Polyangium spumosum: one gene and its partner. The protein of the gene in region 1 binds, or shares a complex with, the protein of each later gene. Links are inferred from orthologs where the notes say so. Each region holds a gene or a part of one and is shown on either strand. Other genes may lie near its edges.

Region 1 (7,612 bases):
ATCGTTTGTTCTCCAACGATCACGCCGACCTTGTCACCCCAGGCCGCAGGCTCAGGCAAGGAGAGGCTTTTTTGTCCCTTCAAGCCCTCGAGCGAAGCTGGCGGCACCTCGAACGTCGCGATGCCTTCACTCGCGAGCGCGGCGACCGCAGTGCTCGGCACGAAGGGAGCGACGACGGCGCGGAGCGAAGGCAGGTCGATCGTCTTTTCCACGACGGCCCGCACCTCGTCGAGCGAGCGCAGCACGACCACGACGCCACCCGCGACGGGCGCACCCCCAGGAGAGACCTCCGCGACTTTGCCGTTGGAGCCCGAGCGCGACGCACCCTCGACCAGATCGAGGACGAGCGGCCCCTTCCACGACGCAGCCGGCGGCAACGCAGGCGACTTGCCCGCCGCCGCGCCCTCGCCCTTCTTGTCGCGGAGCACGAGCACGTCGTCCGTGGGCAACGCGCGCGGCACGGTCACGCGCACCGGGCGCTTGAACGATCGCGGATCCCCCACGGTCCCCGTGGCCACCGCATACGCGAGCGTCTCGGCCGAGGCCACGACGAACGAAGGCACACCCGGCACACGCGGAGCCGGCTCCGCCGTGCGCAGCGAGATCGTCCCCGCGGGCGGCGGATAAAGCTCACACGTCGTGACGCGCCGATCAGGCTCGATGATACGAGCCCCCGTGGCCACGAGATCCACGAGCGCGCCCGACTGCGCGAGGACCTCGAGCACCTGCCGCGAAGGCGGCGCCACGAGCAGGTCGAGGCGCGACGGGACGCGCTTCGACTTGAGCAGCATCGCAGCCGCGAGCATGTCGCGCAGGGTCACGCCCGAGTCGCCGCCGAGCACGACCTGACCCACGGGTTTGCCCGCGAGATCCCGCACGGGACGCACGACGCCCGCCTCGTCCATGAGCAGCGGATCGACCGTGCTGAGATCGATGGAGACGACCTCCTCGCACGGCGCGCCCGGATCCGGGACGAGGGCGCGGTGCGCCTTGGAGCGGCGCTGATCCCGCAGGAAGACCTCGGTCTTCTCGTCACTCACGAACAGGGCCGCAGCCGCGCCGACCTGCGGCGCGATGCCGCAGAGCACCGCGCGCTCCGCGACCGAGAGCAGCCGCGCGCTCGGGCCCGCGAACTCCAGCACGACCGGCGCGTGGTGCTCCGACTCGATGCGCCGCACGACCTCGTCGATGCCCCGGCGCAAGAGCTCGAGCGCGACGTCGCGCGCGCAGACGAACGGGCGCACGCGGCCCGAGAGGTGGATCTGCACGCTGCGCGGCGGGCGCACCCAGGTCGAGCCGGTCGCGAGGGCCTGACCGAGCTGGCTCGGCGAGACCACGAGCGTCAGCATCCCGACCCCGCCGACCGGCGCGAGGCGCGCGTCGTCCGTGAGCGCGAGCCTCGCCGGCGCGGCGAAGCGCTCGAGGTGCACGGGCGCGGGGAAGCCGATGCCGCCGCGCGCGATGGGCACGTTGTACGCGGGGAACTCCGGCGAGACGGCCTGAGGCGCGCCCGCGGCCACGTCGGCGAGCGCGCGCGCGTCGGTCACGCACGTACCGTCGTAGGCCACGGCCATCTCGACCGGGGTCTTCTTCATCCCAGCCGAGAGCGCCTCGCCGAGGGCCCTGCCGGGCGATCGCGAGAGGATGATCTGGTCGACCTTGACCTGGACCAGATCGCCTCGGAGCTGCGGATCGGCGGCGCGTCCCGCGAGGATCTTCTGGGGCATCGTGCGGGGGGGATCCCCGGCTCGTGCGCGCATTTCTTTGGGCCGTCCTTCTCGTTCGGTCGTTCGGAGACGTGTGGACAAACCAGGTGCCATCGCAAGGGCGCGATGGGCACGTAGCCGCGACGCACGTTAGCCGCTCGGCGGGACGAGGGTCAAGCGCCGGTTGGGGCGGGCCCGTAGGTGCGGGAATGGCCCGGTTGGCATCGGGATGCAAGAGGCAAAAGTGGCTCCCCCCAGACTCCAGAGACGACCGGAAGACGAAAAGAGCGGCCGGACGGACGGGGGGCCGGGGGGGGCTCACCGCAAATCCGCGGGTCTTCGAACGAACCTCCCCTTTCTTTTTCCCGTCCGCCTCTGGTTTCGCTAAGGTTTCAGCCCATGTTCCAGAGCGTCCTCAAGGAGGTCGTCGAAGGCACCGAGGGTGGCATCGCCAGCCTCCTCATGGATTTCGAGGGCATCCCGGTCGACAGCTACTCGAAGCCCGACGCCCCCTTCGACATCAACACGATCGGCGCGGAGTTCAGCGTCGTCATCAAGTCGATCCAGCGCGCGGCCCAGATGCTCGAGGCCGGCGACACCGCCGAGATCGCGATCCAGGCGGCGAAGGTCACGACGGTGATCCGCGTGCTGAACGAGCGGCACTTCGTCGCGGTCTCCGTGCGGCCGGACGGCAACGTCGGCAAAGCGAGGTACATGCTCCGCGTCAAGGCGCCCGTGCTGCTCAAGGACATGTGAGCGCCGGCGAAGCGCGCAAGCGGGTCCTCGTGGTCTCGGGGCCGAACCTCGACCGGCTCGGCAAGCGCGAGCCTTCCATCTACGGAACGACCACCCTCGACGACATCCACAAAGCCGTCGAGGAGGTCGCGCGGAGCGAGGGTGTCGACGTCGCCTTCCTTCAGTCGAACCACGAAGGCGAGCTCGTGACCGCGATCGGCCGCGCCGCAGACGAGGGCTTCGACGGCATCGTCATGAACGGGGCCGGCCTCACCCACACCTCGGTCGTGCTGCACGACGCCATCCGCGCGAGTGGCCTACCCGTGGTCGAGGTGCACATCACGAACACCGCGGCGCGCGAGCCATTCCGTCACCACTCGATCACGGCCGGCGCGTGTCTCGGCACGGTCGCGGGCTTCGGCCCTGCGTCGTACGTCCTCGGTTTGCTGGGGCTCGTGTATCACCTGCAGCACCGAGGCCGCTGACGTAGGACGTCACGCCCGTGACGTCCCTTGCCCTCGAATCTCCTTCCTTTTTGGCGGTCTTCCGCTAGAAAACACCCCGGCTCGGGCGGCTGCTTCTCGGACGAAGGGCCGCCTCATGCGCGGGAACGGGATCGGCATGAACATCGACCTCAAGCAGCTCCGGACGCTGCTTCGTGTCCTCGAGAAGCGCAACGTCACCGAGTTCGAGTTCGAGGACGAACACGCGCGCATCCGGCTCGTGCGCGGGACGAGCGGCGCGCGCGTCGTCGCCTACGAGGAGCGCGCCGCGCCGGTCGCTGGTGTCGCGCCGCCCGTCGCCGGTGCGGCTCAGCCGGCGGCGCCCACGGAGCCGGTCGACTACGTGACGTCGCCCTTCGTCGGCACCTTCTATCGCTCCCCTTCCCCGGACGCGCCGGCCTTCGTCGAGGTCGGGAGCGTGGTTCGAGAAGGACAGACGCTCTGCATCGTCGAGGCGATGAAGCTGATGAACGAGATCGAGTCCGAGCAGTCGGGCACGATCGTCGAGATCCTCGTCGAGAACGGCAAGCCGGTGGAGTTCGGGCAGAAGCTCTTCAAGCTCAGGCGCGCGTAGGGCCGCCGCGGCAGAGAGGTAAGCGCCTTGTTCGGCAAGATCCTCATCGCCAACCGCGGCGAGATCGCGATGCGCGTCGTGCGGGCGTGCCGCACCCTCGGCATCCGTACGGTTGCCATCCACTCGGACGTCGACGCGAGCGCGCCGCACGTGCGCTTCGCCGACGAGGCCGTGTGCGTGGGTCCGGCCGATCCGCGGCGCAGCTACCTCAACATCCCGCAGATCATCGCCGCGGCCGAGATCACGGGCGCCGAGGCGGTCCACCCGGGCTACGGGTTCCTCTCGGAGAACGCCGAGTTCGCCGAGCTCTGCCGGCGCTGCGGCCTGACCTTCATCGGCCCCACGCCCGCGGCGATGCGCCTCTGGGGCGACAAGGTCCGCGCGCGGGAAGCTGCGAAGCGGTTCGGCCTGCCGCTCCTCCCGGGCACGACCGTGCTGCGTGACGCCGAGGACGCCGCGGTGCAGGCCGCGCAGATCGGCTACCCCGTGATCCTCAAGGCCGCGGGCGGCGGCGGCGGTCGCGGCATGCGGGTCGTGCGTGACGACAGCGAGATCCGGCGCGCGTTCGAGACGGCGACGAGCGAGGCGCAGGCGGGCTTCAAGAACCCGGACGTCTACCTCGAGAAGTTCGTCGAGGAGCCGCGGCACATCGAGCTGCAGGTGCTCGGCGACAACCACGGCCACATCTTCACGTTCGGCGAGCGCGAGTGCTCCCTGCAGCGGCGGCACCAGAAGGTCATCGAGGAGGCGCCGAGCCCGGCCATGACCCCGGACAAACGCGCCGAGCTCTCCGCGGCCTGCACCCGCGCGCTCGTCGAGACGGGTTACACCTCGCTCGGGACGCTCGAGTTCCTGATGGATGAGCAGGGCCATCTCTACTTCATGGAGATGAACACCCGCGTGCAGGTCGAGCATCCGGTCACGGAGATGGTGACGGGCATCGATCTCGTGGAGAACCAGATCCGCGCCGCCGCGGGGGAGGCGCTCACGCTCCCGAGCGGGCGCGCGCTCGGCCTGCGCGGGCACGCCATGGAATGCCGGATCAACGCGGAAGATCCGCGCACGTTCGTCCCCTGGCCCGGCCTCATCACCGAGTACCTGCCGCCCGGCGGCGGCGGCGTGCGCGTCGACTCGGGCGTCTACGGCGGCTTCCGCGTGCCGAACAGCTACGACCCCATGCTCGCGAAGGTGATCACGCACGGCGCCACGCGCGCGGAAGCGATCGCTCGCATGCGCGCTGCGCTCGACGAGTTCATCATCGGCGGCATCCGCACGAACATCCCGCTGCACCAGGCTCTCCTCCGGGATCCGGACGTGGTCGCCGGCAAGATGTCTACCCGCACGATCGAACGACTACGGTTCTAGGAGGCCCCGAATAAGGCGAACGGGCCGGACAGGCGTGAGCGAATCTCCACGCGTCCCCTTCATTCGCCGGGGTGGCTTCCCCATATTTCATCGCTAAAGACAGCAGTCACGACAGGAACGCTGGTGATGCAAGACGGTCTGCAAGTCGACTTCTCCTCCTGGGTGAACGCCACCTCCGAGCCCTCCGACCTCGCCCTCGGCGAGCCAGGGTTCGAGTACGCCGATCTCTTCGACGCCGGCCGGTTGGCCGAGCTCACGGGGCGGTTTTACGCGTACTTCGAGGCCGCGGATCCCACGGGGTACGCGCGGTTCTCGAGCTACCGCGCGTGCCAGGGGAGCGGCATGAGCGCCGAGGAGATCTCGGAGGCCTTGCTCGCCGGCGCGCCGCACCTGTCGCGGTTCGTCGCGCGCCTCTTCGGCGTGGAGCGTGAAGTGGAGGCCCTCGCCGCGGGCGCCGAGGAGCGCTCGCCGCTCTGGGCCTTCAAGAAGGATTTCGCGAAGAAGCGCCTCTTCAAGCCCGGCGCGGGCAAGGCGTGGAAAGGCACGGCCGTCGAGGCTGCGCACGCGGCGCGGCGCGCGCTCGCCGCGGTCGGCGCGGAGTCGAGCCGGCTCGAGTGTGGCTCCGAGGCGGAGGAGCTCGCGGTCGCGCGGGCGACGATCGCGCTCGTCGAGATCGACGAGGTCGCGCGCAAGGCGGCGAAGTCCGGCGGCGCCTCGTGGACGCCGGAGCTGCACGAGAAGGCGGCGAAGGTGCGGGCCGCGATCGTCGCGGATCCGATGCTCTCGCAGGTCGCCGCGGCGGCCGTTTCCGTCGCGGGGGATGCGCCCACCGACGCGGAGGACGGCGTCGTCGTCGCGTTTGCGCTCGACGCGGTGGAGGCTTGGCTCGCGGCGCGGCGCGCCGATCATCACGACCCGGCGCGGCGCTGGTCCTCGCTCAAGGCGCCGCACAACCTCGATCACAACCAGCTCGTCCAGCTCCGCCGCGCCGACGAGAAGCTGCCCGAGCTCTTCGTCGGCCCCGAGCACGAGCGCCGCCATCGCGACGGCTTCGCGCTCACCGATCGGCGCGGCACCGCGCGCGAGGTCGAGAGCGAGGTCGACTACTGCCTCTACTGCCACGACCGCGACAAGGACTCGTGCTCGAAGGGCCTGCGCGACAACAAGACCGGCGCGATCAAGCCGAACCCGATCGGCGTGGCGCTGAACGGCTGCCCGCTGCACGAGAAGATCAGCGAGATGCACGTGATGCGTCGGGCGGGCGACTCGATCGCCTCGCTCGCGCTCGTCTGCATCGACAACCCGATGCTGCCCGGCACCGGTCACCGCATCTGCAACGACTGCATGAAGGCGTGCGTCTACCAGAAGCAGGAGCCGGTCAACATCCCGCAGATCGAGACGAGCGTGCTCACGGACGTGCTCGGTTTGCCCTGGGGCTTCGAGATCTACGGCCTGCTCTCGCGCTGGAACCCGCTCAACGTGAAGCGGCCGCACCCGCGCCCGTACATCGGCAAGAACGTGCTCGTCGTGGGCCTCGGGCCCGCGGGGTACACGCTCTCGCACCACCTGGCGCTCGAAGGATTTGCCGTCGCGGCCGTCGACGGGCTCAAGATCGAGCCGCTCCCGGTCGAGCTCACGGGTGACGCGACGCGGCCGCCGCGGCCCGTGAAGGACTACAAAAGACTCTACACGGAGCTCGACGAGCGCATCCTGCTCGGGTTCGGCGGCGTGAGCGAGTACGGCATCACGGTTCGCTGGGACAAGAACTTCCTCACGGTCCTCTACGTCACGCTCGCGCGGCACCAGAACTTCCGCGCCTACGGCGGCGTGCGGTTCGGCGGCACGCTCGATCTCGACGACGCGTGGAAACTCGGCTTCGACCACGTCGCGATCGCAGCGGGCGCGGGGCGGCCGACGATCATCCCGCTCAAGAACAACGTCGCGCGTGGTATCCGCAAGGCGAGCGACTTCCTCATGGCCCTGCAGCTCACGGGCGCTTACAAGCGCTCGTCGCTGGCGAACCTGCAGGTGCGCCTGCCGGCGATCGTGATCGGCGGCGGCCTCACGGCGATCGACACCGCGACCGAGCTCATCGCCTACTACATGATCCAGGCGGAGAAGACCGACACGCGTATCACGAAGCTCATCGCCGAGCGCGGCGAGGCCGCGGTGATGGCGTCCTTCGACGAGGAGGAGCGCGAGTTCGTCCTGGAGCAACGCGCGCACGCGGCGCAGATCCGCGAGGAGCGCGAGAAGGCCGAGCGCGAGGGGCGCGCGCCGAACCTGCAGAAGCTGCTCGACGCGTGGGGCGGCGTCTCGCTCGTGTACCGCAAGCGCGTGATCGACTCGCCGGCCTACCGCTTGAACCACGAAGAGGTGGCGAAGTCGCTCGAGGAGGGCGTGCGGTACATCGAGAACATGGCGCCGGTCGAGGCGGTCCTCGACGAGCGCGGCCACGTGCGCGCCATGATCTTCGAGCGCCAGAAGGTCGACGAGGCCGGCAAGTGGACGGCGAGCGGCGAGATGGTGGAGCTCGCGGCGCGCAGCGTGTGTGTCGCGGCGGGCACGAGCCCGAACGTGATGTACGAGAAGGAAAAACCCGGCACCTTCGCCTTCGACAAGAAGAAGCAGTACTTCCAGCCGCACAAGGCGTTCGTCGACGAGTCGGGCAAGCTGAAGGTCGAGGCCGTCGCGGATCCGCGCGAGGGCTTCTTCACGAGCTACAGCGA
Region 2 (2,943 bases), on another replicon or contig:
CCCACCCACGCCTTGTCCGCGAGCGCCCCGAAGACGAGCACCACCCGATCGGGCGATAGCCCGAGGGAACACACGTGCTCGGCCAGCGCAGCGGCGCCGTGGGGATTGTGCGCGCAATCGAGGAGGACGGTTTTTCCTGCCCTCTCGATGCGCTCGAGCCGCCCCGGCCAGCGCGCCGCCGCGAGGCCCCGCGTGATGAGCTCCGGCCGCGCTTTCAACGCGGGCATCGACGACACCACGAGCGCCGTTGCCACCGCCGCATTGCCGATTTGATGCGCGCCGGCGAGCCCGAGCTCGGCCTCGACGACCTCCGGCAAGAGCCCCTCGATCCGCGCACGCCCGTCCGGGAGCGCCCGCGCCTCGAACACGCAGACCCCGTCCGCATTCGTGGCCCGCTCGCTCGGCCGCGCCACGCGCAGCACCGGCCCCGCGCCCACGTCCCTCGCCACCTCGAGCGCCGCCGCGAGCGCCTCGTCGTCGAGCGGACCCAGCACGACGGGCACGTCGCGCCGGAAGATGCCCGCCTTGTCCCGCGTGATGGCCCCGCGCGTCTCGCCGAGCAGCGCGGTGTGGTCGAGCGCGACCGACGTGATCGCCGTCCCGAGCGGCCGTTCGAGCACGTTCGTCGCGTCGAGCCGCCCCCCGATCCCGACCTCGATCACGCCCACCTCGACGTCCGCCGCGTCGAACGCGACGAACGCCGCGAGCGTCATCGCCTCGAAAAACGTGAGCCCCTCCGGCGCGACCACGAGCACCCGCTCGAGCGCGTCCGCGAGCGCGAGCTCCGCAATGGGCTCGCCGTCCACGCGGATACGCTCGGCGAAGCGGCAGAGGTGCGGCGACGTGTAAAGCCCGGTCCGGAGGCCCGCCTCCCGCGTGATCGCCTCGACCATCGCGCTCGTCGAGCCCTTGCCGTTCGTCCCCGTGACATGGACGAACCGCCGCTTCGCCTCGGGGTTGCCCAGCGCCGCGAGCGCGGCGTGCATGCGATCGAGGCCGAGCGACATGCCCCGGCCCGCGCGACGCATGAGGTCGTCGACGAGGGGGATCAGGCGTGAAGAGGTCATCCGATCAGCGCGGCATCCGAGCGGCGCGCCCGTCCTGCAGGTGATCGAGCAAGAGCCCGATCGTCTGCTTCATCATGAGCCGAGGGACGATCGCGTCGATCATGCCGTGCTCCAGCAAGAACTCTGCGCGCTGGAAGCCCGGCGGCAAGGTCTGCCGGATCGTCGTCTCGATGACCCGCGGCCCCGCGAAGCCGATGAGGGCCTTCGGCTCGGCGATGTTGACGTCGCCGAGGAACGCGAAGCTCGCGGCCACGCCGCCGGTCGTCGGGTGCAAGAGGACCGAGAGGAAGGGCAGGCGCCGCTGCCGGAAGCGCTCGAGCGCCGACACGCTCTTCGCCATCTGCATGAGCGAGAGGATGCCCTCCTGCATACGCGCGCCGCCCGAGGCCGAGAGCAAGACGACCGGCAGCTCCTCCTCGGCGGCGCGCTCGAAGAGGCGCGTGATCTTCTCGCCGACGACCGAGCCCATGCTCCCGCCCATGAAGGCAAAGACGAACGCGCCGTAGCCGATCGGCCGGCCGCCGAGGCTCGCCTTGCCGATCTCGATGCCCTCACGCGCGCCGGTCTTCTTCTGCGCGGCGCTGATCCGGTCCCTGTAGCTCCGGCCGTCGCTGAAGCGCAGCGGGTCGTCGGGCGCGAGGTGCTCGTCCCAGGCTTCGAGCGCGCCGTCGTCGCAGAGCAGCGCCCGCCAGCCCTTCGCGGAGAGCTTGTGGTGGTGGTCGCAGCGCGGACAAACCTCGAAGCTCGCGGCGAGGACGTCGGCCGTGATGGTCTCGCCGCAGCCCTCGCAGCGCCGGAAGACGCCCGCGCCGATCGAGCGCTTTTCCCCGGCGCTGGGCGGGTTTTTGTCGGGCCAGCTCATGTGGACGAGGCTTGGGCGCCGCCGAGGTCGATCTCCTTCACGTCGTGCGGCACCTTGAGCGCCGGCTCGGTCTTCGCCTGCACCTCGCGCGCGGAGACCCCCGGCGCGAGCTCGCGCAGGACGAGGCCCTCGGGCGTGACGTCGATGACCGAGAGGTCCGTGATGATCCGGTGCACGACGCCCCGGCCCGTGAGCGGCAGGGCGCACTCGCGCAGGATCTTGGGCGAGCCGTTCTTCGCGGCGTGGTCCATGATCACGACGACGCGCTTGGCCGAGACGACGAGGTCCATCGCGCCGCCCATGCCCTTGACCATCTTGCCCGGGATCATCCAGTTCGCGAGGTCGCCCTTCTCGGAGACCTCCATCGCGCCGAGGATCGCGAGGTCGATGTGGCCGCCGCGGATCATCGCGAAGCTCTCCGCGCTCGAGAACGTGGCCGAGCCGGGCATCATCGTCACGGTCTCTTTGCCAGCGTTGATGAGGTCCGCGTCCTCCTTGCCCGACTCCGGGTAGGGGCCGATGCCGAGCAGGCCATTTTCGCTCTGGAGCACGACGTCCATCCCGCTGGGGATGAAGTTCGCGACCAGGGTCGGCATGCCGATGCCGAGGTTCACGTAGAAGCCGTCACGCAGCTCCTGGGCCGCGCGGCGTGCGATCTGCTCTCGCGAGAGGCTCATCGGTTACTCCTTCGCTCCCGCTGCGGGCTTCTGGACGGTCCTGCGCTCGATGCGCTTTTCGTACTTCGCGCCCTGGACCACGCGGTGCACGTAGAGGCCCGGCGTGTGGATCGTGTCCGGATCGAGCGAGCCGACCTCCACGAGCTCCTCGACCTCGGCGATCGTCACCTTCGCGGCCGTGGCCATCATCGGGTTGAAGTTCATCGCCGTCTTTCGGTAGACGAGGTTGCCGTACCGATCCCCCTTCCAGGCCTTCACGATGGCGAAGTCGCCCTGGATCGCGGGCTCGAGCACGTAATCCCGACCATTGAAGGATCGGATCTCCTTCTTCTCGGAG

The links. Proteins that work in one complex are often made in the same cells at the same time.
Region 2: the proteins of accB (region 1) and accD are in contact, whole or in part, in a solved structure (PDB 8UXZ), measured with the Escherichia coli proteins. The link is inferred for Polyangium spumosum from one-to-one orthologs.

The regions. Positions count from the first base shown.
Region 1 is NZ_WJIE01000001.1:251,361-258,972, reverse strand. The notes cover bases 2,000-4,779. They hold accB (acetyl-CoA carboxylase biotin carboxyl carrier protein), read left to right. Parts: upstream 2,000-3,041; coding sequence 3,042-3,518; downstream 3,519-4,779. Other genes in these bases: accC (acetyl-CoA carboxylase biotin carboxylase subunit), read left to right, coding at 3,546-4,779; aroQ (type II 3-dehydroquinate dehydratase), read left to right, coding at 2,459-2,926; GF068_RS01135 (roadblock/LC7 domain-containing protein), read left to right, coding at 2,106-2,462. Also shown: GF068_RS01140 (aconitase family protein), read right to left, coding at 1-1,727; more of accC, read left to right, coding at 4,780-4,883; GF068_RS01115 (FAD-dependent oxidoreductase), read left to right, coding at 5,010-7,612. UniProt on the Escherichia coli protein: This protein is a component of the acetyl coenzyme A carboxylase complex; first, biotin carboxylase catalyzes the carboxylation of the carrier protein and then the transcarboxylase transfers the carboxyl group to form malonyl-CoA.
Region 2 is NZ_WJIE01000003.1:179,504-182,446, forward strand. It holds accD (acetyl-CoA carboxylase, carboxyltransferase subunit beta), read right to left. Parts: upstream 1,930-2,943; coding sequence 1,072-1,929; downstream 1-1,071. Other genes in the region: GF068_RS10735 (bifunctional folylpolyglutamate synthase/dihydrofolate synthase), read right to left, coding at 1-1,067; GF068_RS10745 (CoA transferase subunit B), read right to left, coding at 1,926-2,606; GF068_RS10750 (CoA transferase subunit A), read right to left, coding at 2,610-2,943.